Regions from separate parts of the Pseudoalteromonas sp. A22 genome, predicted to be linked through region 2. Evidence: predicted binding sites of a transcription regulator. Region 2 holds the regulator's gene; each other region holds the start of a gene.
What was found. The regulator ArgR, encoded in region 2, controls arginine synthesis, uptake and breakdown. The targets are predictions, from matches to a motif close to ANTGAATANNTATTCANT.

Region 1 (10,469 bases), 420 kb from region 2:
AGGATTACTCGTTGATTTAGCGAAAGAGCAAAAAGCCAACGTGCTGATCCGCGGTATTCGCGCAGTGTCTGACTTTGACTATGAGTTCCAGCTGGCCAATATGAATCGCCGTTTACATCCCGATTTGGAAAGCGTATTTTTAACGCCATCTGAAAAGAATTCATTTATCTCGTCAACTTTAGTAAAAGAAGTTGCGCTTCATAAAGGCAATGTCAGTGAATTTGTTCACCCGCTGGTTGCCAAAGCTTTAGAGGAAAAACTACACGGATGAAAAAGTGCCTATTATCCCTAGCCGTATTGGTTGGTACTTATGCGCACGCTTCACCTTGGATAGAGGTGTCGCAAAGTGAGCTTAAACACAGCATAGATTTACTGGTTGCAGAAGGCGTGATAAATCGTCCGGTTAATCAATATCCTCTGCTATGGAGCGGCATTGTTAATGACCTCGCCGCTATTGATGACAGAAATCTCTCTGAAACCGCAGGCTTTGCATTGGCACATTTACGCCATGCGCTAAAACAAGCAAAAAGAGAAAGATACAGTAGTGTAAAAGCACATTTTAACGGTGCTGAAGAGCGCTCCACTGGCTTTGGTGAACGTCAAAATGAACGTTCAGGCTTGCGTACTTATGGCGTTATTACAGGTGGTGCTGTTAGCGCTAAAGTTGCGGTTAACTACGCAGATGAAGGCCAAGATGGAAAATATGTTAATCACCACGGCAGCCATCTTGCAGTGCTGTTTGGTAATTGGTCTCTCAGCGCTGAGCGACTCAGTTACTGGTGGGGACCGAGCAACGAAAATGCGCTGATGCTTTCAAACAACGCAGCCCCAATGAAAGCGGTTCGCTTGAGTCGTGCCAATAATAACTATATTGGACCGAGCTTTTTCTCTTTCGTTGGTCCTTGGCAAGTGACGGCCATTATGGCAAAACAACGCCCGAATATAGCCAGTAAAAAGGATGGCGATTTTTGGGGGTTTAGAGCGGCCGCTTTTCCAATTCAAGGGCTAGAGCTTGGCTTTAGTACAACATCCAGCGACTTTGTTTATCAACAACAAAACCTTGAAAGCGAAAAACAAACGCAGCGCCTCACCAGCGTTGACTTCAAATACTCCACTCGGATAGCAAGTCAACCACTCGCTTTATACGGTGAGCTTGCAGGCAATAACGACAGTGGTGCATTACCAAGCAATCCAATGTACACCCTAGGTATTGAAAGTTATTGGGGTGGTAAAGACTATCGCCTTAAAAGCTTTATTGAATATTCAGATACAAGCATTGATTGTAAAGACGAGCTAAAGCTCGCGCTTTGCCCAAGAGACAATACCGTGGATTCAGCGAACTACCGTGAACGCGACCTCTGGCTTGGAGCAAGCTCGGGATTGGACGCTCAAAACCTCACTTTCGCGTTAGATTACTTCAGCACGGACGGCATTGGTGCTTATGCCAAACTGAAACGAGTTGAATTTGACACACTAGACGTTGAGCGAAACCAGCTGGAACTCGGTTACCAACAAGGTGTGTTTGGCGCGCTTGCTAAAATAGGCGTAAAAGCATGGCAAGATAAGTCTCAGGAAGAAGACGAAAGCCACGCAGCACTTACGTTGAGCGTGGAATATCAGTTTTAACGAGCGGCCATCGCCGCTCTTTTATTGTGGCGTATAATCCAAAGAAATCTTTAGGAATACGCAAAACGACAATTAAAAACCAATCGGTTATATACATTTCGACAATGTATAACCAGCAAGCACGAAAAAGTGGTACAAACACAAAACTCTGATAAATAAGTAAAAATTACAATTTAAATCGACTAAAGTTTCAAGCTACCTTAGCTCTCACTCTACTCATAGCCCATTTAATACCTAACCAATCTTTATTAACTAATAGAGAAGTAACCATAATAAAGTCTACAAAAAACACTGTATATGAGTATAAATACCATAAGAACCAGCGCGTTATGTTCTCATAAATATATGTATCAATATACATAGAGAAGAACATAACCGTATTAATAGCCAAACCTATCATAGTATATAAAACGCCAACTTCGAGCTTTTCATCTTTAAAAAAAGTATACGCGACTAGAAAAAGAACTAATAAGGTAAAGAGATCAAACAAGGCGAATATTCCGTGAATAGCCGTATTGTAGCTATCAGAAGCAATGATAAAATCGCTTACAAAGTAGGAGATAAATAACAGAGTAGAAGCAAGGAGTAGCTGTAAATTTTTCTGGACTTTTAGTATATAAAAAAATAGATGTAGCAGTGAGGCCATCAAGAAGCCCCATATTACAAGGGCTCCTATACTCATACCAAAAAAGTCATAAATTAACATTAATCATTAGTACGGTTCTTTAGACCCAGGCGGAGTAATTGAGCTTCCACGTGCGCCAGATACCATCTCAAGTTTACTTCCAGATTGAATTACCTTATCAGAAAGTGGCTTTGCTTGACCAGTTGTTTTAGCTTGATTTTTTCTCGCTAGGATTGTTTTTATCATGAAATTTCCCTCAAAATTTACACTTGGAACCAGGTTCCCAAAAATGAACCACCTAAAAATTATCGGGATTAATTAAGCACAGGGTATGCCAATATTTATTAAGATAAATTCAATCGGTTGATTTACATACAGAAAGAGCGCTTGTTAGCGCTCTTTTTGATTCTATAAAAGCTTGGTGTTAAGCCACAAATTTACATGGAATACTTAAGCTAGATGTTTGTTTTATAATGAAATCCATCGCAATTTCATCACAGTTATCTTTGCGTAAACACAACTCGCAATCTTTCATCACTTTTTCAGGCAAGCTATCTTTGGTACAGTTGTTAAAACCTTGTTTCATAAAGAAGCCAGGCACTCTAGTTAGCACAATAATACGATTGAGTGCCAATTTTTTGGCTTTCACTAGCAAATGCTCGACTAAAAGTTGCCCCTGCCCCTTTATTTCGCTTTCGGGATTTACGCCCAAAGAGCGAATTTCCGCAAGCCCAGTGTCGTAAATATACAAAGATGCACATCCGGTCACTTTGCCATCGACCTCTGTCACCGCAAACTCATTGATACTATGGATCATGTCACTTTTCGCTCGCGGTAGGTTCTCACCTACTTTAGCCCAGTATTGGATCAGTCCAGCAATGGCTTCAACATCATCTAAATTGGCATCACGTACTAGGATTTTTTGCTTTTTTTTTGCCGTTTTAATGGCACTGGTTACTTGTGGCAATGAGGTGCCGCCTAATGCTTTACGAGCGGCAATACAAGCGTCAATTTCGAGTACCGGGTAGACATCCTCTGCAATTACTGCGCTGACTTGCTGGAATTCTTCTAAGCTCAGATCCTCGAGGTTTTGCCCCTTACTAATTGCTAACTGCACTAATTCACCGACAATGTGATGGCCTTCCCTAAACGGTATTCCCTTAGCAACAAGGTAATCAGCAAGCTCTGTCGCATTAGCGTGACCACCTTTTGCCGCCGCTAACGTCTTATCACCATTAACCTTAATGCCTTTAACGCATGCTTCAGCCATATGAATACACGCAAGCCAAGTTGGCATGGCATCAAATAGGCCTTCTTTGTCTTCCTGCATGTCTTTGTTGTAGGCCAAAGGCAAAGCTTTAAGCGTCATCATCATACCGCTAAAGGCGCCAAAAACTCGACCTGTTTTGCCACGGATCAACTCTAAGGCGTCAGGGTTCTTTTTCTGTGGCATTAAGGATGAGCCGGACGTCACGCTGTCGGCCAAATCAATAAATCCAGATTCACCAGAATTATAAAAGATCAAATCTTCAGCAAAACGAGATAAATGCATCATAGAAATAGACGCACAACTGAGTAGCTCAACCACAAAGTCACGATCAGAGACCGCATCTAAACTATTACGAGAGGCCTCTCTAAAGCCAAGGTTAACGGCCAACACTTCACGGTCGATAGGATAAGCAGTCCCCGCTAGCGCACCTGAGCCAAGTGGACATACATTTAACCTTTCAAGCGCATCATTTAAGCGCGACTCATCACGCTCAATCATCTCAACGTAAGCCATACACCAATGACTAAAGAGTACTGGCTGAGCACGCTGTAAATGGGTGTAGCCTGGTAAAATAGTACCAAGCTCCTGCTCTGCAAGTGTCACTAGAGCTTGCTTTAGTGAGCTCAGTGCCACAAGCAGTTGCTGCGCCGTTTTCCGACTCCACAGTCTAAAATCAGTGGCTACTTGGTCGTTACGGCTTCGACCTGTGTGCAGCTTTTTACCTAAGTCACCCACTTTGTCGATAAGTTTAGCTTCAACATAAGAGTGAATATCCTCATGTCCCGCGGTTGCTACACTACGCGGATCTGCAATCACTTCATCCAAAAGCTGTTTCAGCGCTGAAATGATCTGCTGATGTTCGCTTTCAGTTAATACATCTACTTGCTTTAGCGCACCCGCCCAAGCGATAGAGCCAACAATATCTTGCTCTGCCAATTGATAATCAAATGGCAGAGAATCATTAAATTGCTTAAATGCCTCATCAGGACCTGATGAAAAACGGCCGCCCCATAATGCCATCTCGCTCTCCTACCTTAAGACTGCTTTTGCTTGTTTAACGCCGCTATCCGGCTAGATAGTGAGAATAGACGAATGAATCCCTCCGCATGAGATTGGTCATATACGTCATCTTCACCAAATGTGGCAAAATCTTCGCTATATAAGCTATTGATTGATTGCTTTTGCACTGCATGTACATAGCCTTTATAAAGCTTAAGTACCACCTCACCAGTTGCCTGCTGTGCGAAAGACTCTGCGGCAGCTAGAATTGAATCTTTCAGTGGGGTAAACCAGCGACCGTCATAAACTAAGTGTGCAAACTCTTCGCTAAGCGCGGTTTTCCATTTACGACAAGATTTGTCTAAGATCAGCTCATCAATCGCTTGTAACGCAGCCATCATCACAGTACCTCCCGGTGTTTCATAACAGCCACGAGATTTCATGCCGACTAGACGGTTTTCAACGATATCCACACGACCAACACCGTGCGGTGCTGCAATCTCGTTTAACTTAACTAGACACTGATAAGGACTGTAACGCTCACCGTTAACACCAGTGATTTCACCCTTTTCGATTAATACCGACACATATTCAGGCTGGTCCGGTGCGGCTTCTGGAGAATTAGTCATGGTCCAAACCTGATCGCTTGGCTCATTCCATGGATCTTCCAATTCACCACCTTCGTGAGAAATATGCCAAGCATTGGCATCACGACTGTAAATTTTGGTAGCAGAGGCTGCACAAGGGATATTACGCTCGGCCAAATAGTCAAGCAGCGATTCACGACTTGATAACGACCATTCACGCCATGGTGCAATCACTTTAAGATCAGGCGCAAGCGCTGAGAAGCAAGATTCAAAACGAACCTGATCGTTCCCCTTGCCAGTACAACCATGAGAAAGTGCATCCGCGCCAACTTTACGAGCGATTTCAACTTGTGCTTTGGCGATAATGGGACGCGCCATTGAAGTACCCAGTAAATATGTCCCTTCATAGATAGCGCCAGTTTTTAGGGTTGGATAAATATAGTCGCTAACCATTTCTTCTTTTAAGTCGACGATATAGCACTCAGAGGCACCCGATGCGATTGCCTTTTCTTCAACCCCAACCAGTTCTTCTTCACCCTGACCTACATCGGCAACAAAGGCGACAACTTCACAACCGTAGTTCTCTTTTAACCATGGCACAATCGCTGATGTGTCTAATCCACCAGAGTAAGCCAGTACCACTTTTTTAATCTTGCTCATGTTCTTTAACCTCAAACGTAATCTTTGTTTAACAGCGATACCAGCAATGCGTTTTGGGCATGCATGCGGTTTTCAGCTTGTTGAATAATTTTTGACTTTGGCCCGTCCATCACTTCGGAAGTAATTTCAAACTCACGATGTGCTGGCTGGCAATGCAAAATGGTTTGTGCGCCACACGCTTCAACCAATTGTTGGTTGATTTGATATGGCATAAAGGTGTCTTTCACCTGTTCAAGTGGCGTTTTATTCCCCATCGAAACCCAAGTATCAGCGTAGAGCACATTAGCGCCAGCCGCCGCTTCCACCCGATCACTGACCAAAACCGAGGCACCATTTACCGCCGCAATTTGTTCAGCCTGCTTTACAATTTGTGCATCTGGAGAATGGCCTTTAGGACAAACCGCCACAAAATCAGTGCCTAATGTTGCCGCAAGCAACATTAATGAATGTGTTACGTTATTGCCTTCACCGAGGTAAGCGATTTTGATCTGGCTGACATCGTCGTAAGTTTCAAATAAGGTGAGAAAATCAGCCAACGCTTGGCAAGGGTGATATAAATCACATAGGCTATTCACAACAGGCACCGACGAAAACTCAGCGAGCGTCTCAAGCGTGCTATGGTGATTTACGCGAGCCACAAGGCCATCGGCCCAAGTCGAAATATTAAGTGCGAAATCTTTGACGGATTCACGCGCACCCATTGCGCCATTTTGCTGATCTAAATACACAGCATGACCGCCCAGTTTATGAATACCGATATCGAACGACAGCCGCGTTCTCAAGCTCGGCTTTTCAAATAGCGTGACTATCGACTTGCCAGCTAAGGCTTGGTTATATTCTTGCGGTTGATTTTTAATATTTTTTGCAAGCTTTAATAAGTTCAAAACGTTAGTTTGGTCTAATTCCAAACCTGTTAAAAAATGCTTAGTCATGATGTTTTCCTACGGCAGAATTTGTGTACCTACGTGCTCACCATTGAGCAACGCAATTAAATTTTCTGGCTTTTGCCAGCTAGAGATGTACACCCCTCGTCGTAAGTGTTGGGCAGCGTGAAGACTGGTCTTAACTTTGACCTCCATCCCGCCCACAATGACCTTTTGCGCGATTAACGTTGAAATCTGTTCCGCGTTAAGTTGATTTAATGGCTGTTTATCGCCATCAAGTACCGCCTCAACGTCAGTCATAAAAATAAGTTCTGCACCAAGTTTACTGGCGATAGCAGCTGCTGCTTCATCCGCATTCACATTGTATAAATGGCCGTCAGCGCCAATACCAACTGAACTAACAACAGGCAACCTATCAAACTCCAACACTGCTTCAAGCATGCCACCTTCACTCGCTTCACAGCTACCTACACGGCCAAGCGCTTTAAGCTTTTGAGTTGTGGAAAATCCAGCATCATATAAGCACAATCCAACGGGCTTGAGCGTGGCGGTAATGGCGTCCGCCATCAGTTGCTTGTTAGCACAGCCTGCAAGTGCACCAACAATATAGGGCATTTGCTCTTGTGGACTGATCCGCAGTCCTTGATGTTTTGCAGTAGCAAAACCGGCATCGGTCAGCCACTTATCAACCAGCGCCCCGCCACCATGAACAATCACAAACTGCTTGTGTGGTGCATCCTGTTGAATTTGCTTGATAGCTGAAAACAATGCTTGCGCTGCCCCCTCTTGATTCAACACCGCACCACCTAGTTTTATCACCCAAGTTTGTTTGCTCATGCTGATACTCCTAAACCTTGATAATGCTCAAGTCCCGCCGCCAAGTTCATACACTGTAATGCTTGGCCTGCAGCCCCTTTAAGCAAGTTATCAATCGCGACCACTACAATCAGTTGATTGCCCTTTTGCTGCCAACCAATATCCACAAAAGGCTGATTTTCAACGGCTTTGATTGATGGAAGTTGACTCCCCTTTAATCTGATCAGCGGCTCATCGGCAAGCACCTGGTAAGCGGCATCAACTTGATTTGGTGTGATATTTTCTTTCAGAGTGACGTAGATCGTTTCCAAGATACCACGCTTAAAATTCCCTAAATGCGGCGTAAACAACACTGGGTGTTCGAGGTATTTTTCTATTTCTGGACTATGTCTGTGCGTAAACAAACCGTATGGTGCAAGAGATACTTCGCAAAAGTGTGTGGTGACATTCGCTTTTCTACCCGCGCCAGTAACACCAGAAACAGCATTAATGATAACTGGCTGCTCTGTTATCAGATCAGCTTGTTGTAATGGCTTAAGTGCATTGAGTGCCGCAGTCGGATAGCAACCCGCGACCGCCACTAACTTTGCCGTTTTAATAGCATCGCCGTACCATTCAGCTAGTCCGTATTGTGCTTGCGCTAACCAGTCTTGATGTGGGTGAGAAAAACCGTAGTAAGTTTCGTAGTCTTCATTGCTAGATAAACGGTAACCTCCAGATAGGTCAAAAACCCGTTTGCCCATCTGTAAAAATACCGGTGCAAGTTCTACGCTAACCTTGTGATCCGTGCATAAACACACATAGTCCGATGATTGCTCTATCAACGAAAAAGCTTGCTCATTTAAGGGTTGCAGCTCAATATCTAGCAAGCCCGAATATTCTGGATATAAATCGCTGATGAATTTATTTTTGTCTAAGCTTTGCTCAGATACAAAGCAATGCGCAAGTGTGAAGGCAGGATGCTTGGCAACCAGCTTAGCAAGCTCAGCGCCACTGTAGCCGCTCGCTCCGATTATAGATACTTTCAACATAGTGTTCTCAAGATTAAAAAAGTTTGATTAGGATTGGTTCTGCTAATTGTTGAAGTCAAATCGTCGCATTGCTGCCCCAAAAATATATTTATGCTAAAAAAGTGAATTGATATTCACTCTAAACATCTTTATATTTTTATGCAAGAACTTTGAATAAGTATTTTAGGAATTTTTATGAAATTGCCCGCTTTTATGGAAATGTATCAGCAACTGATCGCCGCGCCATCTATCAGTGCATTAGAAGACAGTCTCAACATGAGTAATCAGAATGTGATCCACCTACTCGCACAGTGGTGCGAAACGTTAGGATTTACTGTCGAAGTAACAGAGCTTGAACATGCAAAAGGAAAATATAATCTAATTGCAAGACGAGGTAATGGCGATGGTGGATTAATGTTGGCCGGCCACACGGATACCGTGCCGTTCGACGATAGCCGCTGGCAATTTGATCCTTTTAAATTAAGCGAGCAAGATAATAAATTATATGGTCTTGGAAGTATTGATATGAAAGGTTTTTTTGCTTTCGTATTGAATGCAATCTCAGAGCTTGATGAATTACAGCAAAATGCACCTATCATGATTTTAGCCACCGCCGATGAAGAAACCACTATGGCTGGTGCTCAGGAAATCGCAAAACATCCAAGCTTGAAGCCGGCGCGCTGCATTATTGGTGAACCCACTGATATGGTGCCGGTATTTACCCACAAAGGCCATATGACGACCGCCATCCGCATCGTTGGTCGTTCAGGCCATAGCTCAGATCCAGAGCGCGGCTTAAATGCCATTGAAATCATGCATCAGGTGATTGCAAATTTATTAAAGTTAAGAGAAGAATTAAAGAATAAATATTCAACTCCACATTTTGCTATTCCTTACCCAACTCTAAACCTTGGACACATTCATGGCGGCGACAACGCCAACCGTATTTGTGGCTGTTGTGAACTGCATATTGATATGCGCCCTTTGCCTGGTTTGAGCATCAAAGAACTACAAGCCATGCTCACGGCAGCAATGGCACCCATCAATACACAGTATCCGAATAGTGTCTCGGTTATAGATATGCACGAACCCATTCCGGCTTTTACCGGCTCGACAGATTCTGCTTTGGTGAAAATGGCTGAGCGCCTGTCAGGACAACAAGCAATTGCTGTAAACTATTGTACCGAAGCACCCTTTCTACAACAGCTAGGCTGCGAAACTATCGTTATGGGACCGGGTTCAATTAATCAAGCACACCAACCCAACGAGTTTTTAGCAATGGAAAAAATCCAGCCAAGTCAGGATATTATTAAGCAGCTAATAAGAGAAAGTTGCTTTGCCTAGCGGATTGGCGAGTTCATCACTTCACACTCAGGTAATGAAATCTCTGTAATGATATGTAATTGCCATATCCACAGTCTGCACTATACCTAACTGCATTGCAGTGATGGTTGAAGATCCCGTCATCGCTGAGCGGTCATGACAGGGATCATAGTGCGGGCGCCAAATCAAAAGTATCTAGAATTAGTCGAGGTGCTCGCAAGCAATTTAGCGAGGATATAACCGTGACTGAAACAACACCACCAGACCTATCGCAACCATTACTTATTGATCCAGTCCAGAGTAGCCCAGCCGCTCCAACCACCAGCTTAGGTCCACTGCAACACTTGGTCGGCACTTGGACTAACCAACCCTTGGCCAACTCAGGATTAGGTGGCCCCGACAAACCATTTTCTTACTGCTTAATGCCACTACCTCAAGAAGCCAGCTATATTCTTAAAAATTTCTCCTATTATGAAGAGCTTACTTTCTCAGCCATCCATGGCACCGCACCAAATCGAGGAGGATTTGGTACACAGGTCGCTAATACCTTATTTTACGAACAAAGAGTTTATTTTGCAGAAGGTCCAGCGAAAGATCAGCTAGTCCATGCGGAAAATGGTTCGTTGTTGTATTTATCAGATGCAAAGCAATTACTTGGTCCGTATGGCA
Region 2 (10,469 bases):
TGATGCGCTCTTGTTCCTCGGCAACGGTTTTCTCAACGGCAACCCGTTCACGCTGAACATCGGCGATTTCTTTTTGCTCGACTTCCAGTGCTTTGGCTTTTTGGATACGTAAAATTTCGGTTTCACGCTCACGTTCGATAATTTCAATCTGGCGAGAACGCGTGACTTTTTCTTCTTCTATACCGAGTAAGCGAAGACGATTTTGCTCTGCAACATCGATTTCGCGTTGTTTGTTGTGTTCTGCAATTGCAATTGCTTCGTCTGCTTTGAGGCGTGCTTCTTCGGCTTTTAAGCGCTCTTCATGCTTAACACGTTCAGCTTCTGCGGCTTCGCGGGCGCGCACTGATTCGATTTCACGGCGTTGTCTCGCGCTGGCATCTTCTCGTTGACGCTCGACTTCTGCGGCTTTTTCAAAGGCTGCTTGGTTTTGGTTGTCGATTTGCGCTTTTTCATCACATTTAAGCTGGTTAGTTTCCACGTTTTGGCGTGAGGTTTTTTCGGTAATACGGCGAATACCTTCAGCGTCAAGAATGTTATTTGGATCTAACTTGTCGATAGAGGTTTGTTCAAGATAATCAATTGCCACATCCTCTAACGTATAGCCAGATAAATCTTGTCCAATCACTTCTTTAATAGAATCTCGGAACTCATTACGATGTGTAAATAGTTCCTCAAAATTCATGCGCTTACCAACGGTTTTCAAGGCTTCGGAGAATTTTGCCTCAAATAATGCTTGCAAGGTTTCTGGTGCCGATGCGCGAGCACAGCCAACTTGTTTCGCAACGCGTAGGATATCTTCTTTGTTTTCGTTTACGCGAATGTAAAAAGTGATGGCGATGTCAGCACGGATATTGTCTTTACAGATAAGGCCGCTATTTTCACGACGCTCCAATACCATGCGGTTAGTTGAAATATCCATGACTTCCATTTTATGGATCACAGGTAGCACAATGCCGCCCGTTGTCGTGACATCCGGCTCGTTTTTCATCTTGTTGATGATCAATGCCTGACCTTGTTCAACCTTGCGGTAGAACTTTCCAATCAGAAGTAGAATGGCAAAAATAATGACGATGGATATGCCCACGATTGCGAGCACCGGTCCGAGGTTGTTTAGAAATTCCATGTTTTTTCCTGCGTTGCGCTATGTTGTTTGAGTTGGTATTAGCTATGCCAACTCGTTCCTAAATTCCGTTATTTTTCGTACTATTACCAAGGTTTAGCCACAATCGTGTAGCTATGTGTAAGGGTGTCATGTTCGATAAGTAAAGCACTGTCTCCTAGTGTGAAAGTGTTATCTTCATCCGAGCGCACTTCGATAAGTTGCTCCGTTCCTTGAATAAATACTCTGGCTTGACCGAACGTGTTGCTAACCCTTGATGTTGCAATAACGCATTCGAGCCCAACCAGCGCTTGCTTAGAAGTGGTTTCTTGGCTTTCGAAAAAGCGTCGTAATGGCCTTACAATGACGGCTGTGAGTGGTAATGCTGCAATGAGGCTGGCAAGCATAAATACCGTGCCCATCAGGTAGTAAAAAATGCCATTGCCTAGTAGGTAAGCAAAAAACTGTTGCACATAAATACTGATAATCCAGCCCAGCGCGATGATTAAACTCAATGAAATACTCACAGGGACGCCGCCAAAAGCGACTTCCCAAAAAGAACCAGAGCTTGCGCCTTCGGCTTCAATATCAACATCGCCTTCTAAGATATCGATATCAGCAAAACCGAGTAAAGCAATTAACCAGAACAACAGCACTATGAGTAATAGTGTTGAAAAAATAACAGTGGGAAACGTAAATGCAGTATTTAAAAATTCCATTGCTGATCCTAGTTCCTTGTATTTCCTTTTAAGCGGTTAAGTCAGTGAATTGTCCACTCAGCGCCGCAAGGTGTCTTTGTGTTTATCAAGCGGTGAGTTCCGCATCATAGAATGTGAGATGATTGAGTGAAGCGAATAGCGTTCGTGTCCGGTAAGACGGAGACACTGTAGGAAACAAATCCGAGAAGCTAATCAATCAGCTTAAAAACCATCCATGCGTAGTGAGAAAACCTCACATGCGTTTCTAAAGTTGCCACAATTAGACATATTATGTCAAACGTTTTTTGCTGTAAAGATAAGCAATTTATTCTGTTTATCGTGATAGTGGGGAAGCGTGTTCGTAGAAGCTAGAGTATCAGAGTATGTGCTAACCTGTGAGTTAGCACCGATAAAAATAATAGACTAAACGTTATCGAACAGGGTTTTTACTTTATCTAAAGTAACGTCGATTTCAGATACTTTGGCAGGGGCAATAAAAATCGTGTCATCGCCAGCGATGGTACCTAATACGCCATCTGCGGTACCTAATGAGTCAAGTAGCCTCGCAATTAACTGTGCAGCACCGGGACTGGTTCGAATAATAATCATCATTTCGTTGTGCATAATATCAACGACTAACTGACGCAAAGGGCTTTTTGCTGTTGGCACGCTCATTTCAGCGGGTAAGCAGTAAACCATTTCTTGCTTAGCATTACGTGTACGCACAGCACCAAACTTGCTCAGCATGCGCGACACTTTGCTCTGACTGACGTTGTCAAACCCTTGTTGTTTTAGAGCATCAACAATTTCACCTTGAGAGCCAAAGTTTTCTTCTTTTAAAATGGCTTTAAATGTTTTGATCAGTGCTTCTTGTTTTTCTTGCGGCTGCATAGTCTGTCTTCTTTTACGGCTAATCTTTAAATTCTACACAAAACCGCCGAGATTCCCAAATTTGCGCGACCAAAATGGCAGTCGTAAAGCATAAGTGTACAAAGTGTCGCGATCTTTACACTTTTATTTAAGACATTAGTCAAAAAATCTCGAAAATAACCGTGATTAATTTGTGTTTAACAGCGCTTTTCATTATCTTTACTGCACACTCAATTCCACCTTCAAATTATGGAGAATTCAAATGAAAGTTGCTGTATTAGGTGCCGCTGGCGGTATCGGTCAAGCTCTATCTTTATTGCTTAAAAATGGTCTTCCAGCTGGCTCTGAGTTAGCGCTTTATGACGTTGCACCTGTTGTACCTGGTGTTGCAGTTGACTTATCTCACATCCCAACTGCGGTAAAAGTAGCGGGTTATGGTAAAGACGACCTAGACCCAGCTCTTGCAGGTGCTGACGTAGTGCTTATCCCAGCTGGTATGCCTCGTAAGCCTGGTATGGACCGTGCTGACCTATTCAACGTTAACGCAGGTATCATCAAGACACTTGCTGAAGGTATCGTTAGAAGCTGCCCTAAAGCACTTGTTGGTATCATCACAAACCCAGTAAATGGCACGGTACCAATCGTTGCTGAAGTGTTCAAAAAAGCAGGTACTTATGATCCAGCTCGCGTATTCGGTGTAACAACGCTTGACGTTATCCGCGCTGAGACCTTCATCGCAGAGCTTAAGGGCCTAGACGTTGCTGAAGTTAAGATCCCAGTAATTGGTGGTCACTCAGGTACTACAATTCTACCTCTACTTTCTCAAGTTGAAGGTGTTGAGTTCACTGACGAAGAAGTTGCTGCACTAACGACTCGTATCCAAAACGCGGGTACTGAAGTGGTTGAAGCTAAAGCGGGTGGCGGTTCAGCTACACTTTCAATGGGTGCAGCAGCAGCACGTTTCTGCTTCTCGCTAGTGAAAGGTCTACAAGGTGAAGAAGTACTTGAGTACGCATACGTTGAAGGTAACACAGGCGATGCAACATTCTTTGCACAGCCAGTTATCCTTGGTAAAAACGGTGTAGAGAAGTTACTTCCTTACGGTGAGCTAAGCGCGTTTGAGCAAAAAGCAAAAGACGACATGCTAGCGACACTTGAAAAAGACATCAAAGAAGGTGTTGATTTCATGGCGTAAGCCAGATTGATACAAAAAAACCAGTCGCTTCACAGTGACTGGTTTTTTTATGTGTGATTATTCTTAGTGAAGAATACGTGCTCTAATAGTTCCTTCAACTGCACTTAACTCTTTCAACGCCACTTCAGAGTGGTCGCTATCGACGTCGATAACCACGTAACCAATAGATTCATCCGTTTGTAGGTATTGCGCCGCAATATTGATACCGTGCTGAGCGAACGCTTGGTTGATTTGCGTTAGTACGCCTGGGCGGTTTACGTGTACGTGTAATAAACGACTTCGGTTTGATAATTCAGGTAGAGAAACCTCAGGGAAGTTCACAGCCGTGACTGTTGAACCGTTATCTGAATATTTCGCCAACTTACCCGCGACTTCCACACCGATATTTTCTTGTGCTTCTTGGGTAGAACCACCGACGTGTGGTGTTAGCAGCACATTGTCAAACTCGCGTAGTGGTGAGACGAATTCTTCATGATTAGATTTTGGCTCAACGGGGAATACATCAATAGCAGCGCCGGAAAGCTTCTTGGCCGCCAATGCTTCAGCTAAAGCGTCGATATCAACAACCGTTCCACGTGATGCGTTAATTAGGATTGCGCCTTGCTTCATCACTTCAATTTCAGCCATGCCGATAAGGTTTTTGGTCTGCGATGTCTCCGGTACATGCAAACTGACCACGTCCGCTCTTTGTAACAATTGCGTAAGCGTGTGTAACTGCGTTGCGTTGCCGAGCGTGAGCTTATCTTCGATGTCATAAAACTCGACGTTCATCCCGATATTCTCAGCCATAATGCCAAGCTGGGTGCCAATGTGACCATAACCAATAATACCTAGCGTTTTACCACGAGCTTCGTATGAACCGTCGGCAGATTTATCCCACTCACCGCGATGCGCCTTTGCGTTGCGCTCAGGAACACGGCGCAGTAACAAGAGAATTTCACCCAGTACAAGTTCAGCCACAGAGCGAGTGTTAGAAAATGGCGCGTTGAATACGGCGATACCACGTTTTTTAGCGGCATCCAAATCCACTTGGTTGGTGCCGATGCAGAAACAGCCAACAGCGACCAGCTTTTCAGCTTGGTCTAATACTGCTTCCGTAAGGTGGGTACGCGAGCGGATCCCGACAAAGTGAGCGTCTTTGATCCGCTCGATCAGCTCAGGCTCCGGTAAGGATGTTTTAACGTAGTCTATGTTGCTATAACCGTTGCGCTTTAGCGTCTCAACGGCGCTTTGATGCACGCCTTCTAACAACAAAATTCGAATTTTATCCTTTGATAACGAAACCTTGCTCATCTGTAATCTCACTAGTTGATTTTAGGCCCTTCTGGAGTGCCTGTTATTACAACGTCAGCGCCACGCATGGCAAATAAGCCATTAGTCACGACGCCAACAATCTGGTTAATTTTTTCTTCAAGCGCTTTTGCTGCGCTAATTTCTAGGCCATGCACATCAAGAATGACATTGCCGTTATCAGTGATAACGCCTTGGCGGTAAACTGGATCGCCACCTAATTTTAGTAACTCTCTTGCCACGTAACTACGCGCCATTGGGATCACTTCAACTGGTAGTGGAAATGCGCCTAGCGTCTCAACATGCTTTGTATTATCAACGATACAAACAAATTTCTTGGCAACGGCTGCAACGATTTTCTCGCGCGTCAGTGCTGCGCCACCGCCTTTTATCATTTCGTTGGTGCTGTTGATTTCATCTGCACCATCAACATATACCGCAAGCTCTGACACATCGTTTAACTCGAAAACTTCAATACCAAGTGCTTTTAGCTTCTCTGTTGAAGCTTCAGAGCTTGATACTGCCCCTTTGATTTGATCCTTGATACTGCCAAGCGCATCAATAAAGTGGTTTACCGTCGAGCCTGTACCAACCCCAACAATGGTGTTTTCTTCTACATAGTTCAAAGCTGCCCATGCTGCGGCTTTTTTCATTTCATCTTGAGTCATAACGCTACACTTAGTTGTCATTGAAGTTGTATGGAGTATAACTCAATCAAAGTGTCAGCGTCATGGTCAAAAGCGCCTCAAAATGCGCTTAACTGTTTGCCTGCTCAATTATTTTTTGGCCAAGTGTATAGTTGGGTTGGAGTGAGGATAGTTGGGAGCGGTACATCCCAAGCTGCTGTTGGTAAGCTTGGAACTTGCTGGCAATCATGAGCAAGGCCAACAAGTGCTGGTTTAGCTCGCTGCTCAGCGTAGTGTAACGCTAATGTTCTATCGTAGTACCCACCGCCCATACCGAGGCGATTACCTTGCTCATCAAAAGCAACCAGAGGCATCAACAGTAAATCCAATGATGCAAGCGGTGCCACAGCTGAACAATCTAACTTAGGTTCCAAGATAGCATAGCGATTTGTCTTCATGGGTGAGTTTTTTTCATACTTCTGGAAGAGTAAATTTGCAGGGTTGAAGGGGTGAATTACGGGTAAGAAAACCTGGTGTTTTTTGTCCCAAAGCGATTGAATTAAAAGGGATGTATCTAGTTCGCCATCGTTTTGAATATAGACCCCTACATTGGCATTTTCTGGGAGGTTTATTTGTTGAAAAAAATTAATGTTGAGGTGTGCCGCGGCTGTCTTCTGTTGCTCTGCCGATAGCGAGTTTCTTGCATTTCTAATCATTTTTCTCAAATTAGCACGAGTAACTTGAGATTTATTTATGTTGTTATTAGTTTTACTCATTCTAACGCGAGCCACTCAGGGAAAAACAAACTTACACCAAGCAGAATAAATAAAATAATTAATACAGCGAGCAGATAATATAGCCAAGTCTTAGATTTAGCCGGAGGGCTAGGCTCAAAGTCCAGTTCATCAAATAGCTCCTTCGTCTCCCATTCTTCGTCTGTTGTATCTTCTATTTTAGTATGGGGAGTTGGTGCTACGCGTTGCTCGAGCTCCTCTAATCGCTCTTCGATACGTATTAGACTGCTTGTGATGTAATCCAGCGCTTCAAATACGCGCTCTTGATCTGCGTTAGTTGGAGTAGCGGCTGTTTGGCTTTGTAGCTTGGCATTGATCCCCGCACTTGCAAGTAATTTTACCTGTTTTAGTGCTTTGGCTTTATCAGCAGGAGCAAACAAGTTTTTGCCAGCGTAAAATTGCTGGATCTTTGAGGGTGAGGTTTTCAACCTGTCTGCCATTGCGATAGCGGCGCTTTGTTGATCCTTACCGTCGGCCATGCCAACGAAGACGACTTTAAACTGCTCGTTCATGGTGCGTGCCTAAGTTGTAGAGAGATAGTATTGAGTATATCTAGATTATAGGTAACTGTAGAAGGATAAAAGGAAATTTTTACAATCTGGTGAGTATTAAGATAAGTGACCGCTTGCGCGGCCACAATGGGTTGGGAATTTAGTAAAGCGCTGACTGATCCGCTTTGGGGGTTGTTTTTAAGATAAACTCGCGGAGATCTTCGTTCGATTTTTGTAAATCTTCATGACGCAGGTACATCATGTGCCCGGAGCGGTAGCCTTTAAAGCTTAAGCGATCACGCATTTTTCCGCTCGGATCGAGTTGCCACATATTGTACTTGGCATCAAAGTAATTCGTTGCGCCATCGTAGTAGCCAGACTGGATCATCACGTTTAGGTAAGGGTTTTGTGCCATCGCTAATCGTAATTGCTCACCGACATTATTATCGCTGTTATCCCAAGGGTAAACTGAACCAAACATATTATATTTTACATCGGTTTTATAGTTGAGCTCCGTTGCGAAGTAATGATTGATCGCTGGCGTAAATGAGTGCAACCAAGAGGTCAGCTCAGGCCAATAATCAGGGCGAGAACCAGCGTCTCTTTTATCAATACCAAGGTAGCGTGAGTCCAAACGACCTAGGGTATAGCCACGCTCACGCAACAGTTCTTTCCAAAATGCCGCAGTAGGAATATCTAGGTTGTTTTGAGCTACAAAGCGCTCGCTTAAGCCACTATATTTAGCAACGGCCTGTGTCACACTTTGCTTTTCTTGGGCACTGATAAATGCGCCTTTGGCGAGTGCGGGAAGATACTGATCAACCGTATATTGTTCAACCTCTGCAAGTACTTCGAGTAAATCTTTATTTTGCAATTCAGAAGACAGCGCCTTGTGGTACCAAGCGGCAGCAGCGTAATATGGTAAACGGTTTGCCACTTCAACCGGACCTTCTCGTTTAATGCCGATTTCTGTAGGAGATACCAACACCACGCCATTGAGGTAAAGCCACTGGTTGTTTTGCATCGCGTGCGCAAGACCTGACACTCGAGTCGTGCCGTAGCTCTCACCAATCAGGTACTTAGGGGAAAGCATACGCTCATTGCGATGAATAAATGTATTGAGCCATTCGGCTAAGTACTTCACGTCCGCGTTGACACCAAAAAACATCTTTGTTTGTTCGGCTTTACTAGGATATTTACCTTCAGCATTTTTGAGTACGCGAGAATAACCTGTGTTGACTGGGTTTACATAAACAATATCGGCAACATCTAGCACTGAATATGGGTTATCTTTCAAGCCGTAAGGTTGCAGTGGATACCCTTCGTCATCAATTTTTAATACTCTTGGGCCAGTATAGGCAATATGCATCCACACGGAAGCAGAGCCCGGACCACCGTTAAATGAGATCAACAGCGGGCGTTTGCTCATATCTTTGATTTTTGTGCGCTTATAGTAGGTGTAATGCAACGTTGCAACTGCGTCGCCGTTTTCATTCCACACCGGCTGTGTGCCTGTTGTTGCGGTGTAGTTAATACGTTCACCTTTTATTTCGGCTCTATGCTCAGTTGTTATTTTATGATCTATCTCAATTGCGCGGTTGTGCTCTTCAGCTATGCTTGGCGCTGAGAGTAGGGCACAACTCACGAGCAATAGTGGTAGTAGTTTTTTCATTGCTTCCTCGGTATTACAGTAGGTATGTCTGCATTAAAGAAGTATTTCATCTGAAATTCAAAGCCATTGAGACAAACTCAACAAAAAAAACGGCAGGTTTGAAAGTAGGCTGTTGTAACCTCGTTTATCGAAAAGTAACGAATTTGAGCCGATTTGGTTTTTTTTAGTGCAAAATTCGCGTATATTTAGTACTTTATTATGTAGTAATAAAGTATTTAGCCCCGTTAAATTCTTGTTTCACTGCGCTTCTCGTTGTACTTAAGAGATCTCAATCCATGCAAAGAATTTTAATTGTTGAAGACAGTAAAGTCGTACAACAGGTATTGCGACACCTTGCTGCTCAGCATCTAGATGTCGAAATCGATTTTGCTTGGTCCCTCAAGGAAAGTAAGGACTTCTTAGCACAGCACCAATATACATTGGCGCTGGTAGATTTAACGCTGCCCGATGCGATGGACGCAGAGGTCGTGCAGCTCACGCTCAGCCACAAAATTCCTACCGTGGTGCTGACCTCAAAAATAGATGAATATAGCCGCCAGCAAATGCTTGAAATGGGCGTGGTGGATTATGTGATTAAAGACAACCGTGATTCATACCTATACGCGGTCAAGTTAGCATCTAGACTGTTGAGAAACCAAGGTTGCAAGGCGCTGATCGCCGATGATTCTGTGATCAGTCGAGCTGTAATGAAGCAGATGCTTGAAAAGCAATTATTTACAGTGCTTGAGGCGCAAGATGGCGAACAGGCATTGGAGATGTTGTTATCTGACCATGAAATTAAATTGCTGCTGACAGACTTTGCGATGCCGACGATGGATGGCTTTGAGTTGGTGAAATCCGTTCGTAATAGTCGTGGGCGAGATGAGTTGGCGATTATTGGTCTGTCTGGCGCTGGAAGTCATGGTTTGTCAGCAAAGTTTATCAAATACGGCGCCAATGACTTTTTGGCAAAACCTTTTATGAGTGAAGAGTTTCATTGCCGCATCATGCAGACGATGGAGCAGCTCAATTTGATTGCAGAAATCAAAGAATATGCCCATCGAGACTATTTAACAGGACTTTATAATCGCCGTTATTTCTGTCAGCAAGCAGAGCGTTTAATCAAGAACAAACCGAGTCAGCATATATTGGCATTGTTAGACCTCGATCATTTTAAATCTATTAATGATCAATATGGTCATGAAAGCGGTGATGATGTACTTAAACAAGTTGCTGATTTACTGCGTAGTGCATTTGGTCACTACATTGTCGCACGTATTGGTGGGGAAGAGTTTGCTTTGCTTATTCCAAGCTCAGATATGAAGATGGCAAAGCACATGCTAGAAGACTTTAGAGAGCGCCTTGCGCAGCAAGCATTCAAAATTCCTGAGGGTAAGCATTATTGCACCATCAGTATTGGCCTCGCGGCTTGCCAATCAAAGAGTCTAAGCGAAGTAATGCGCAAGGCGGATAAAGCGCTCTACAAAGCGAAGGACAAACAACGAAATTGCGTTATCGCGCATTAGCTTTTCGTTATTTGGGTGCTTATGCACCAACTCAGTTCAGACTTAATATCAATGCACCTAGATGGTGCATTTTTTATGCGTGAAATTCCACTTCTCACTTTAATTCATTGTTAATTAAGGAATAAAAAATTTGGCATAAAGGTTGGATTACTACATACAACAGGATCAACTGTCCTAAGGGGACTCAGCATGAAAATGATAAGTGCAATAATAAAACCATTTAAACTGG
Region 3 (10,469 bases), 1.6 Mb from region 2:
TGCTTTGAAGCGGCAAGTGGGATCCCGCCTTGCGGTACATACCTTAGCGTAAGTGAACGATCTCCCCGTACATCGACGTCATAAACTTGAATATTAGGCTCATGGTTACTCAAGTTGTACTGCGCTGAAAGGGCACTGCGAAGTTGTTGATAACCCATTTCGTCGTGAATAGGGCCAACTTCTAAGTGCGGAGATTTTTGTTTGTCGACAATCGTAAAAAGCTTAAAGTCGCGCATGAGTTTTGGAGATAAAAATTGGCTGATAAAGCTCTCGTCTTTAAAATTTTGCATCGCAAAATGCAGTGTATCTAGCCAGTTGCTCCCCGCAAATTCCGGGAACCACTGTTTGTCTTCTTCCGTTGGGTTTTCGCATATACGGCGAATATCGACCATCATATTAAAGCCGAGCGCATAGGGGTTTATCCCTGAATAAAATTTACTATTGTATGGCGGTTGATACACAACATTGGTATGGCTTTGTAAAAACTCCAACATAAAGGAATCACTTAGTTTTCCCTCGTCATATAAGTGGTTCAAAATAGTGTAATGCCAAAATGTAGCCCAGCCTTCATTCATGACTTGAGTTTGTCTTTGCGGGTAGAAGTACTGTGATACTTTACGCACAATACGAATAATCTCGCGTTGCCAAGACTCCAACAATGGGGCATTTTTCTCGATGAAATACAGTATATTTTCCTGAGGTTCCGATGGGAAACGAGCACGGTTGTCGGTTTCTTCATCTTCACCTTTAGGAATGGTTCGCCATAATTCATTAACTTGGGACTGCAAATAATCTTCCCGTTCTTTTTGCCGTTTTTGCTCTTCAAACATAGAGATCCGTTGCGGCCTTTTATATCGATCAACCCCGTAATTCATTAACGCATGACAAGAGTCAATCAGGTTTTCTACCTCATCAATACCGTACTTTTCTTCACATTTGGCGACATAATTTTTAGCAAATACCAAGTAATCAATGATAGATGATGCGTCTGTCCAGGTTTTAAATAGATAGTTACCCTTGAAGAAAGAATTATGACCATAGCACGCATGCGCCATTACCAGTGCCTGCATAGGCATGGTATTTTCTTCCATTAAGTACGCAATACAAGGATTAGAGTTAATCACAATCTCGTAGGCAAGACCCATTTGACCTCGTTTGTAGGTTTGCTCAGTCTGGATAAATTTTTTACCGTACGACCAATGTGCATAACCAATTGGCATGCCCACACTTGAGTAGGCATCCATCATCTGCTCAGCTGTGATCACCTCAATTTGATTTGGGTAAGTGTCAAGTCTGTAATGCTCGGCTACACGAGCAATTTCCTGATGATAAGTATCAAGTAAATCAAAGGTCCAATCTGGACCATCGTCAATTGGCTGATATGTCATCGCGCAACCTCCCAAAAATTATGCCGCACTTTGCTTATTTTTGTTCTTCTTGAACAATTCTCTAAAGATAGGATAAATATCTTCTACACCCCGAATGTGCTGCATAGCAAAGTTGTCAAATGAGTTGGCTACTCCTTGATACTCCCGCCACAGACTTTGGTGTGCACGGGTCGTTATCTCTATATACGCATAGTAGCGGACAATTTTAAGTAGTTTGTTAGAGAGTATCTGGGTGCATTGTGGAGAATCATCTGCCCAGTTATCACCGTCAGAGGCTTGTGCGGCGTAAATATTCCAATCGCCTTGGGCATAACGCTCTTGAATGATTTCATCCATTAATTTCAGCGCACTTGAGACAATTGTGCCACCAGTCTCTTGCGAGTAGAAAAACTCTTGCTCGTCTACTTCTTTTGCTTGGGTATGGTGGCGGATATAGACTACCTCAATATCTTTATAAGTGCGGGTTAAGAACTGATAGAGCAAAATATAAAAACGTTTTGCCATGTCTTTTGTAGCTTGATCCATTGAGCCAGACACATCCATCAAGCAAAACATAACCGCTTTGCTGGTGGGGTGTGGACGCTTTTCGTAATTACGAAAGCGTAAATCGTAATTATCGATGAAAGGCACCGCGGCTATTTGCTCTTTTAGCACTTGGATCCGCAGTTCTATATCATTGATTTTCTGTTGAGGAGGAACCGGTTCAGCAAGCATATTCGCCAGCTCTTCTTCCAACTCCCTTAACTCTCGGCGTTTACTTGAGGTCATCGCAATACGGCGTGCCATTGAGCCTTTTAAACTGCGTACAATATCTAAGTTGCTAGGCATACCATCATTACAAAAACCAGCTCGATGCGTTTTCATTTGCATTAATTTATCTAACTGGCTTTGTTGTAAGTTGGGTAACTCCAAGTCTTCAAACAATAGGTCTAAGTATTCGTCTTTTGAAATAGAGAATACAAAATCGTCTTGCCCTTCACCTTGGTTACTTGCCTCGCCATCACCTGATCCACCACCTTGCCCAGAAGGAGGGCGCTGGATCCGATCGCCCGTTGAAAATTGATCGTTACCTGGGTGAATGAGCTCTCTGTCTCCCCCTTTACCCTGATGGAAAGTGGGCTCGCTGATATCTCGTTGTGGGATAGAAATGCTTTCGCCACTGGAGATATCAGTCACACTACGTTTGTTGATGGCCTCTGAAACCGCTTTCTTTATCTGCTTCTTGTAGCGGCGGATAAAACGTTGGCGGTTCAGAGTGCTCTTATTTTTGCCGTTAAGACGGCGGTCAATAAAATGCGCCATATAACACCCTCTTCATACTAACAAGTTACTGTGACTTTCTAACTCTTAAATACCATTCTGAAAGTAGGCGAACTTGTTTTTGGGTATAGCCTTTATCAACCATACGATTGACAAAGTCCTCGTGCTTCTTCTGATCTTCGGCAGAGGTTTTTGCATTAAATGAAATTACAGGGAGTAAGTCTTCGGTATTAGAGAACATTTTCTTCTCGATAACCGTTCTTAGTTTTTCATAGCTGGTCCATACTGGATTGTCACCATTGTGATGGGCTCTTGCTCTTAAAACAAAGTTGACTATCTCGTTACGGAAATCTTTTGGATTGGAAATACCGGCTGGCTTTTCAATCTTTTCCAGCTCGCCGTTAAGTGCGGCTCTATCAAACAGTTGACCAGTATCTGGGTCACGATATTCCTGATCTTGGATCCAAAAGTCTGCATAGGTAACATAGCGGTCGAAAATATTTTGGCCGTACTCAGAGTACGACTCAAGGTAAGCTGTTTGTAGTTCTTTACCGATAAATTCGACATATTGTGGGATTAGATACCCTTTTAGATGGCTTAGGTAGCGCTCTTGTACTTCAGCGTTAAATTGTTCGCGCTCAATTTGCTGCTCAAGTACATAGAACAAATGAACAGGGTTTGCTGCGACTTCACTATGGTCAAAGTTAAACACACGAGAGAGGATCTTAAAGGCAAAGCGAGTTGAAAGGCCGTTCATGCCTTCGTCAACGCCTGCATAATCTCTGTATTCTTGATAGGATTTAGCTTTTGGATCTGTGTCTTTTAAGCTTTCACCATCGTAAACCCGCATTTTTGAATAGATACTGGAGTTCTCTGGCTCCTTAATTCGAGACAGGGCTGAAAACTTCGCTAAAGTTTCTAATGTGCCAGGCGCACAGGGAGCCTCTCTGAGCTCACTATTTTCAATAAGCTTCTCGTAAATTTTGACTTCTTCAGACACGCGCAAACAATAAGGCACTTTGACGATGTAAACACGGTCTAAAAATGCCTCGTTGTTTTTATTGTTCTTAAAGGTTTGCCATTCAGACTCGTTAGAGTGAGCGAGTATTAGGCCGCTAAATGGTAGGGCGGAAATACCCTCGGTACCATTGTAATTGCCTTCTTGGGTTGCAGTTAGCAGCGGGTGTAGCACCTTAATGGGTGCTTTAAACATCTCGACAAATTCCATCAAACCTTGGTTCGCAAGACATAGCGCGCCAGAATACGCATAAGCATCAGGGTCATTTTGAGCGAAATGCTCAAGTTTACGAATATCAACTTTACCCACCAGCGCTGAGATATCTTGGTTGTTCTCATCCCCTGGCTCTGTTTTCGCGATAGCAACTTGATCAAGAATGGAAGGGTAACGTTTTACGACCTTAAATTGTGTAATATCTCCATTGTACTCATGTAAGCGTTTAGTTGCCCATGGAGACATTATCGTTTTAATATAGCGCCCAGGAATGCCGTACTCTTTTTCAAGTAGGTCGGCATCTTCTTGTGGGCTAAACAAGCAAAGCGGGTGGTCATTAACGGGTGAGCCTTTTAAAGAATAAACCGGCACCTTTTGCATCAAATACTTGAGCTTTTCTGCGATAGACGATTTACCACCACCTACCGGGCCGAGTAAATAGAGTACTTGTTTGCACTCTTCGAGCCCCTGTGCGGCATGTTTGAGATACGATACGATTTGTTCAATGGCATCCTCCATACCGTAAAACTCATTGAAGGCAGGGTATCGAGCTATTACTCTATTCGAAAACAGCCTGCTAAGTCTGGCATCTTTCGACGTATCGATCATTTCTGGTTCGCCTATTGCCATCAGAAGTCGCTCAGGTGCGCTGGCATAGGCTGATTTGTCATTCTTACAAATTTCAAGAAATTCCGCGATGGTGTACTCTTCTTCTTGCGCGGCTTCATATCTGGCCTGATAATGTTCAAATATTGTCATAACGACCTCCAATAAGCTACTTGGTGTGGTTTGCGGATCACAGATTTGGAAAGGTTACTTAAAGCTTAGTCGTGATATGAAGAATACCCAAAAAAAACTAGATTTTTTATGTATTAATGTTGAGTTACAGGCATGAAAAAGGGCGCTTTTGCGCCCCATTGTTGCATCAATACTGATAGTTGATGTTAAGCTAGGTTGCTGTTAGCGAAATCCCAGTTAACAAGTGCCCAGAAACCTTTAAGGTAATCAGGACGAACATTACGGTAATCAATGTAGTAAGCGTGTTCCCACAGGTCAACTGTGATGATAGGGGTAACACCTTCTTCAGTCAGCGGAGTCGCTGCATTTGAAGTGTTAACGATATCTAGAGAGCCGTCAGCTAGTTGTACTAACCAAGTCCAGCTTGAGCCAAAGTTGTTAACTGCTTTGTCGTTGAAAGCTTCTTGGAATGCTGCGAATGAGCCCCATTTTGCATTAATTAGTTCAGCAACTTTACCTGTTGGTTCGCCACCTGCATTTGGCGCAAGGCTGTGCCAGTAGAAAGTGTGGTTCCAGATTTGAGCAGCATTGTTGAAAACACCACCTTCAGAGCTACATACGATCTCTTCTAGTGATTTACCTTCAAAGTCAGTACCTTCGATAAGACCGTTAAGCTTTACAACGTATGTGTTGTGGTGCTTACCGTGGTGGAATTCTAGCGTCTCTTGAGAAACGTGCGGCTCAAGAGCATTTAGTGCATAAGGTAGTGACGGTAGTTCAAATGCCATATTAATCTCCATTTTTTGGTTGATTTGCCAATAACGCATACGAAAGGTAGCTAACATCAGCCCACTTTTCTATACCATTGGCCTATATAGTGATACTATAATTCCTGACTATTTTACTCAAGTTTTGGCAAACAGCAATGCGTGCCAGTGACTTAATGACTTATAATACACATTCTTTGTGAACATATGCCGAATAGCAGTCAAAGTGTAGAACATCATGACAGGCGGTCATGCTTATTTTAGCCATGTATCCCGAGATTCTACCGCTGCTTAAAGCTTGGCATTATGAATGCAACAGGTGTTGTTAAAGTGAGTAGCAAGCTAAAACGCCGATGCTAAACTAAATATTGATTAGCATTGGACGAAACGTCATTTTGAGGTAACTAATGGAAACTATTGACAAGATTAAACAGCAGATCGAAGAAAATCCAATCATCCTATATATGAAAGGGTCGCCAAAACTCCCTAACTGTGGTTTCTCTTCGCAGGCATCTCAGGCTTTGATGGCGTGTGGTGAGCAGTTTGCTTATGTTGACATTTTATTAAATCCAGATATTCGTGCTGAACTACCGCATTATGCGAACTGGCCAACTTTCCCTCAGCTTTGGGTAGAAGGCGAGTTAATCGGTGGTTGTGACATCATCATTGAGATGTTCCAAAAGGGTGAGCTTCAACCTCTTATTGCTGAAACAGCAGCTAAATATAAGAAAGACGAAGCAGCAGCGGAATAAGCTAACCGCTTATGGCAGAGTCGATACTCTGCCATGCTTTATTTTTTAAAAAATCTTCTAATATCTTCCTACCTACTTTTCTTAGCAAGTCTTTTTGTCTGATGTTTGGTTGAAAACCTGCAAGTTCATTGAATTTAAGATATTTACACTTTCATTAACGCTATCCGCGTTTATCTAACTCAGAGCTACTCACTTATTTTTATCAACTCAAGTTGACGTTAGCGTCAAGCTGAAAACGCTCTCTGTTTTGCATACCTATATAAACAGTGTAATAGAACGTGCTTCAGTATTGAGTTCTATAAAATCCAAAAAGTGAATAATTATTCACTTTTACTTTGGTTTACGTTTACGTAAACGTTTGCTATTGGTTATGTCTCGTTGCATTTTTATTGATGTGATACCGGTGTCATTTTACAAATTTATATTCACTATTTTCAAAGTGGCAAATTTATTACGATTTTGGCTAACTTGTCTTACCAATGAGAAATATTCAAGTTTGTGAATATGTATTCATATTTGTGTTGACTCTACTTTCAATCAAGGCTAATTTTGAATATCTGCCAGCATTTCGTCGTACCGTCATGGGCTGGCCGTTGTAGCAAGGGGAGGAGTCTATGTTATACGACTCAAAATTAGAAAAAGATAACTGTGGATTTGGCTTGATTGCGCATGTAAGCGGTCAGCCAAGTCACAAACTGATCCGTACAGCAATCACAGGTTTGGACCGCATGCAGCACCGAGGTGGTATTTCTGCAGATGGCAAAACCGGTGATGGTTGCGGACTGTTATTACAAAAACCGGATAGTTTTTTCCGTGCCGTCGCAGCTGAAAACGATTGGCATGTAGGCAAAAACTATGCGGTAGGTATGCTATTTTTAAATCAGGACCATGAGCTTGCAGCTGCGGCTGAGAAAGTGATCAGTGAAGAATTAGAAAAAGAAACACTGACGCTCATTGGTTGGCGTGAAGTACCCACCGATCCATCTATGCTTGGCCCTATCGCTAAAGCACAATTACCGCAGTTTAAACAGGTTTTTGTCGGTGCTCCTGAAGGGTGGCGTCCTAAAGATTTAGAGCGTCGTCTATATATAGCAAGACGACGCATTGAAAAGCGTTTAGAGCAAGATGAGCAGTTTTATATTTGTAGTTTGTCCGGTTTAGTGACTATCTACAAAGGCTTAATGATGCCAGCGGATCTACCGAATTTTTATACGGATCTTGCTGATATGCGGATGACCAGTGCGATTTGTGTATTCCATCAACGCTTTTCAACCAATACACAGCCTCGATGGCCGTTGGCGCAGCCATTCCGTTATTTAGCTCACAATGGTGAAATCAATACTATTGAAGGTAACCGTCAGTGGGCGAGGGCACGTGCTTACAAGTTTGCGTCACCTTTATTACCAGACTTGCAAAATGCGGCTCCGTTTGTCAATGAAACGGGTTCTGACTCGTCTAGTTTAGATAACATGCTAGAGCTATTTTTAGCTGGTGGCATGGACTTATTCCGCGCTATGCGTATGTTAGTGCCACCTGCATGGCAGAAAAACCGAGCCATGGATGAAGACTTACGTGCATTCTATGACTTTAACTCCATGCATATGGAACCGTGGGATGGCCCTGCTGGCATCGTGATGTCTGATGGGCGCTTTGCTGCCTGTAATTTGGACCGTAACGGTCTTCGTCCTGCCCGTTATGTGATCACACAAGACGGCTTTATTACGCTTGCCTCGGAAGTGGGCATTTGGGATTACGCGCCAGATGAAGTTATTGAAAAAGGTCGCGTGGGTCCAGGTGAATTACTGGTGGTTGATACTTTACATGGCAAGATTTGGCAGTCCGATGAAATCGATCAAGATTTGAAATCCAGACATCCATACAAAACTTGGCTTGAGCAAAACGTTAAGCGTTTAACGCCATTTGAAGCACTAGATGAAAAAGCGGCTGGCAAGCGCGATCTTGACGATGAAACCTTGTTGACCTATCAGAAGCAGTTTGGTTATACCAACGAAGAGCTCGACCAAGTTATTCGCGTGATGGGTGAAAATGGCCAAGAAGCAACTGGTTCAATGGGTGACGATACGCCATTTGCAGTGCTATCTGAAGGACACCGTTCGATATTTGACTACTTCCGCCAGAAGTTTGCTCAGGTCACGAACCCGCCAATCGATCCGTTACGAGAAAATCATGTAATGTCACTGGCGACTTGTATTGGTCGCGAGCAAAACGTTTTCAACGAAACCACAGGTCATGCTAAACGGTTGCAGTTTGCCTCGCCGGTACTGACTTATTCTGATATGCAGCAGCTATTAACCGCCGATGACGACCATTACTGTGCGTGTAAAATTTCATTGATTTACGAGATTGAAGAGTCTTTGCAAGATGCAATCAAGCGTATTTGTGATGAGGCTGTTGCAAAAGCAGGCTCCGGGTGCGTGATGTTAGTGCTCAGTGACCGAGAAATTGCTGCAGGTAAACAAGTTATCCCAGCGGCGATGGCCGTGGGGGCAGTACAAAGGCGACTAGTGGATGGCAACCTGCGCTGCGATACCAATATTTTGGTTGAAACAGGTAGCGTGAGAGATCCGCACCAGTTTGCTGTTCTGTTAGGTTTTGGCGCAACAGCGATTTATCCTTATTTAGCCTACGAAACCCTTGTGGCAATGTGTGATAAGAAGATCATTAAAAAGTCTTACCGCGAGGTGACTCTGTCTTATCGCGGCGCGATTAACAAAGGTTTATACAAGATCATGTCGAAGATGGGGATCAGCACCATTGCTTCCTATCGTTGTTCGATGTTGTTTGAAGCCGTCGGTTTATCCGATGAGGTGGTTGAATTGTGCTTCAAAGGCGTTGCAAACCGTATTAAAGGTGCGTGTTTTGACGACTTTGCCTTGGAGCAACAACAACTCAATAAATTGGCATTTAGCAAGCGTAAACTACTATCACACGGTGGATTATTAAAGTATGTGCATGGTGGTGAATACCATGCGTATAACCCTGATGTCGTGCAAACTTTGCAGACCGCAGTTCGTTCGGGTAGCTATCAAGACTACGTTAAATATGCGGAGCTGGTAAATAACCGTCCAATTACGAATTTGCGAGATATGCTTAAGCTTAATACGGCGCAACAAGCAATCGACATCAACGACGTTGAGCCTGCGACTGAGCTATACAAACGTTTTGACTCAGCCGCAATGAGTATCGGGGCTTTATCACCGGAGGCGCATGAGGCGTTAGCGATTGCGATGAATCGCCTCGGCGGTTGCTCTAACTCTGGTGAGGGTGGTGAGGATAAGCTACGTTTCGGTACAGAAAAGAATTCGCGTATTAAGCAAGTTGCTTCTGGCCGATTCGGTGTGACACCACATTATTTGCGTTCAGCTGACGTTATTCAAATCAAAGTTGCGCAAGGGGCAAAGCCGGGCGAGGGTGGTCAGCTTCCAGGTGAAAAAGTCACCCCTTATATCGCGAAGCTACGCTATTCGGTTCCTGGTGTTACTTTGATTTCGCCGCCGCCTCATCACGATATTTATTCGATTGAAGACTTAGCTCAGCTTATTTTTGACCTCAAACAGGTCAACCCTGAAGCGATGATCTCGGTCAAACTGGTTTCAGAACCCGGTGTCGGCACGATTGCGACTGGTGTTGCTAAAGCGTATGCCGATCTCATTACCATTGCCGGTTATGACGGTGGTACTGGGGCGAGTCCGCTGACATCGGTAAAGTATGCAGGTAGCCCATGGGAGCTTGGCCTTGCTGAAACGCAACAGGCGTTAGTTGAAAATGGTCTACGCCACCGCATTAGGTTGCAAACAGATGGCGGCTTAAAGACCGGATTAGATATTATTAAAGCAGCAATTTTGGGTGCTGAGAGCTTTGGTTTTGGTACCGGCCCTATGGTGGCGCTTGGCTGTAAATACCTGCGGATCTGTCACCTTAATAACTGTGCAACAGGTGTTGCTACACAAGATGATACGTTGCGTCAAAAGCATTATCACGGATTGCCAGAAATGGCGATGAACTACTTTAAGTTTATTGCACAAGAGGCTCGTGAACTGATGGCGGCTTTGGGAGTCACAAAACTCACCGATTTGATTGGTAGAACGGATTTACTTGAAGCCATTGAAGGTAATACTGCGAAGCAGAAAAAGCTCGACTTAAGTCCGCTTCTAGCGAAGCCGAACAATCCGTCAAATGAAGCGCTGTATTGCACCCATACTAATCCGTCACATTACAGTGGTGCGTTGAACGAAAGCTTACTTGCGAAAGCGAAGACGGCAATCGACGAAATGACCGGTATCTCGCTGGTGAGCCGTATATCCAATACGGA

Region 1: a site for ArgR is predicted at 8,599-8,616, ahead of argC (N-acetyl-gamma-glutamyl-phosphate reductase). Genes of this name have one in related genera too.
Region 3: a site for ArgR is predicted at 6,634-6,651, ahead of gltB (glutamate synthase large subunit). Genes of this name have one in related genera too.

What each region holds. Positions count from the first base shown of each region.
Region 1 covers NZ_CP047238.1:3,534,674-3,545,142, forward strand. Annotated here, with positions in the region: gene coaD (pantetheine-phosphate adenylyltransferase) at 1-271, shown strand, start outside; gene GSF04_RS20860 (capsule assembly Wzi family protein) at 268-1,626, shown strand; gene GSF04_RS20865 (hypothetical protein) at 2,339-2,497, opposite strand; gene argH (argininosuccinate lyase) at 2,676-4,541, opposite strand; gene GSF04_RS20875 (argininosuccinate synthase) at 4,556-5,767, opposite strand; gene GSF04_RS20880 (ornithine carbamoyltransferase) at 5,779-6,699, opposite strand; gene argB (acetylglutamate kinase) at 6,709-7,488, opposite strand; gene argC (N-acetyl-gamma-glutamyl-phosphate reductase) at 7,485-8,495, opposite strand; gene argE (acetylornithine deacetylase) at 8,673-9,821, shown strand; gene GSF04_RS20900 (heme-binding protein) at 10,043-10,469, shown strand, end outside.
Region 2 covers NZ_CP047238.1:3,118,637-3,129,105, reverse strand. Annotated here, with positions in the region: gene GSF04_RS18990 (SPFH domain-containing protein) at 1-1,123, opposite strand, end outside; gene GSF04_RS18985 (OB-fold-containig protein) at 1,207-1,818, opposite strand; gene argR (transcriptional regulator ArgR) at 2,221-2,688, opposite strand; gene mdh (malate dehydrogenase) at 2,930-3,862, shown strand; gene serA (phosphoglycerate dehydrogenase) at 3,926-5,155, opposite strand; gene rpiA (ribose-5-phosphate isomerase RpiA) at 5,167-5,820, opposite strand; gene GSF04_RS18960 (5-formyltetrahydrofolate cyclo-ligase) at 5,925-6,554, opposite strand; gene GSF04_RS18955 (hypothetical protein) at 6,551-7,084, opposite strand; gene GSF04_RS18950 (carboxypeptidase) at 7,224-8,735, opposite strand; gene GSF04_RS18945 (diguanylate cyclase) at 9,011-10,240, shown strand; gene GSF04_RS18940 (P-II family nitrogen regulator) at 10,430-10,469, shown strand, end outside.
Region 3 covers NZ_CP047238.1:1,486,580-1,497,048, forward strand. Annotated here, with positions in the region: gene GSF04_RS11490 (SpoVR family protein) at 1-1,388, opposite strand, end outside; gene GSF04_RS11495 (YeaH/YhbH family protein) at 1,407-2,690, opposite strand; gene GSF04_RS11500 (PrkA family serine protein kinase) at 2,716-4,638, opposite strand; gene GSF04_RS11505 (Fe-Mn family superoxide dismutase) at 4,824-5,405, opposite strand; gene GSF04_RS11510 (Grx4 family monothiol glutaredoxin) at 5,792-6,136, shown strand; gene gltB (glutamate synthase large subunit) at 6,751-10,469, shown strand, end outside.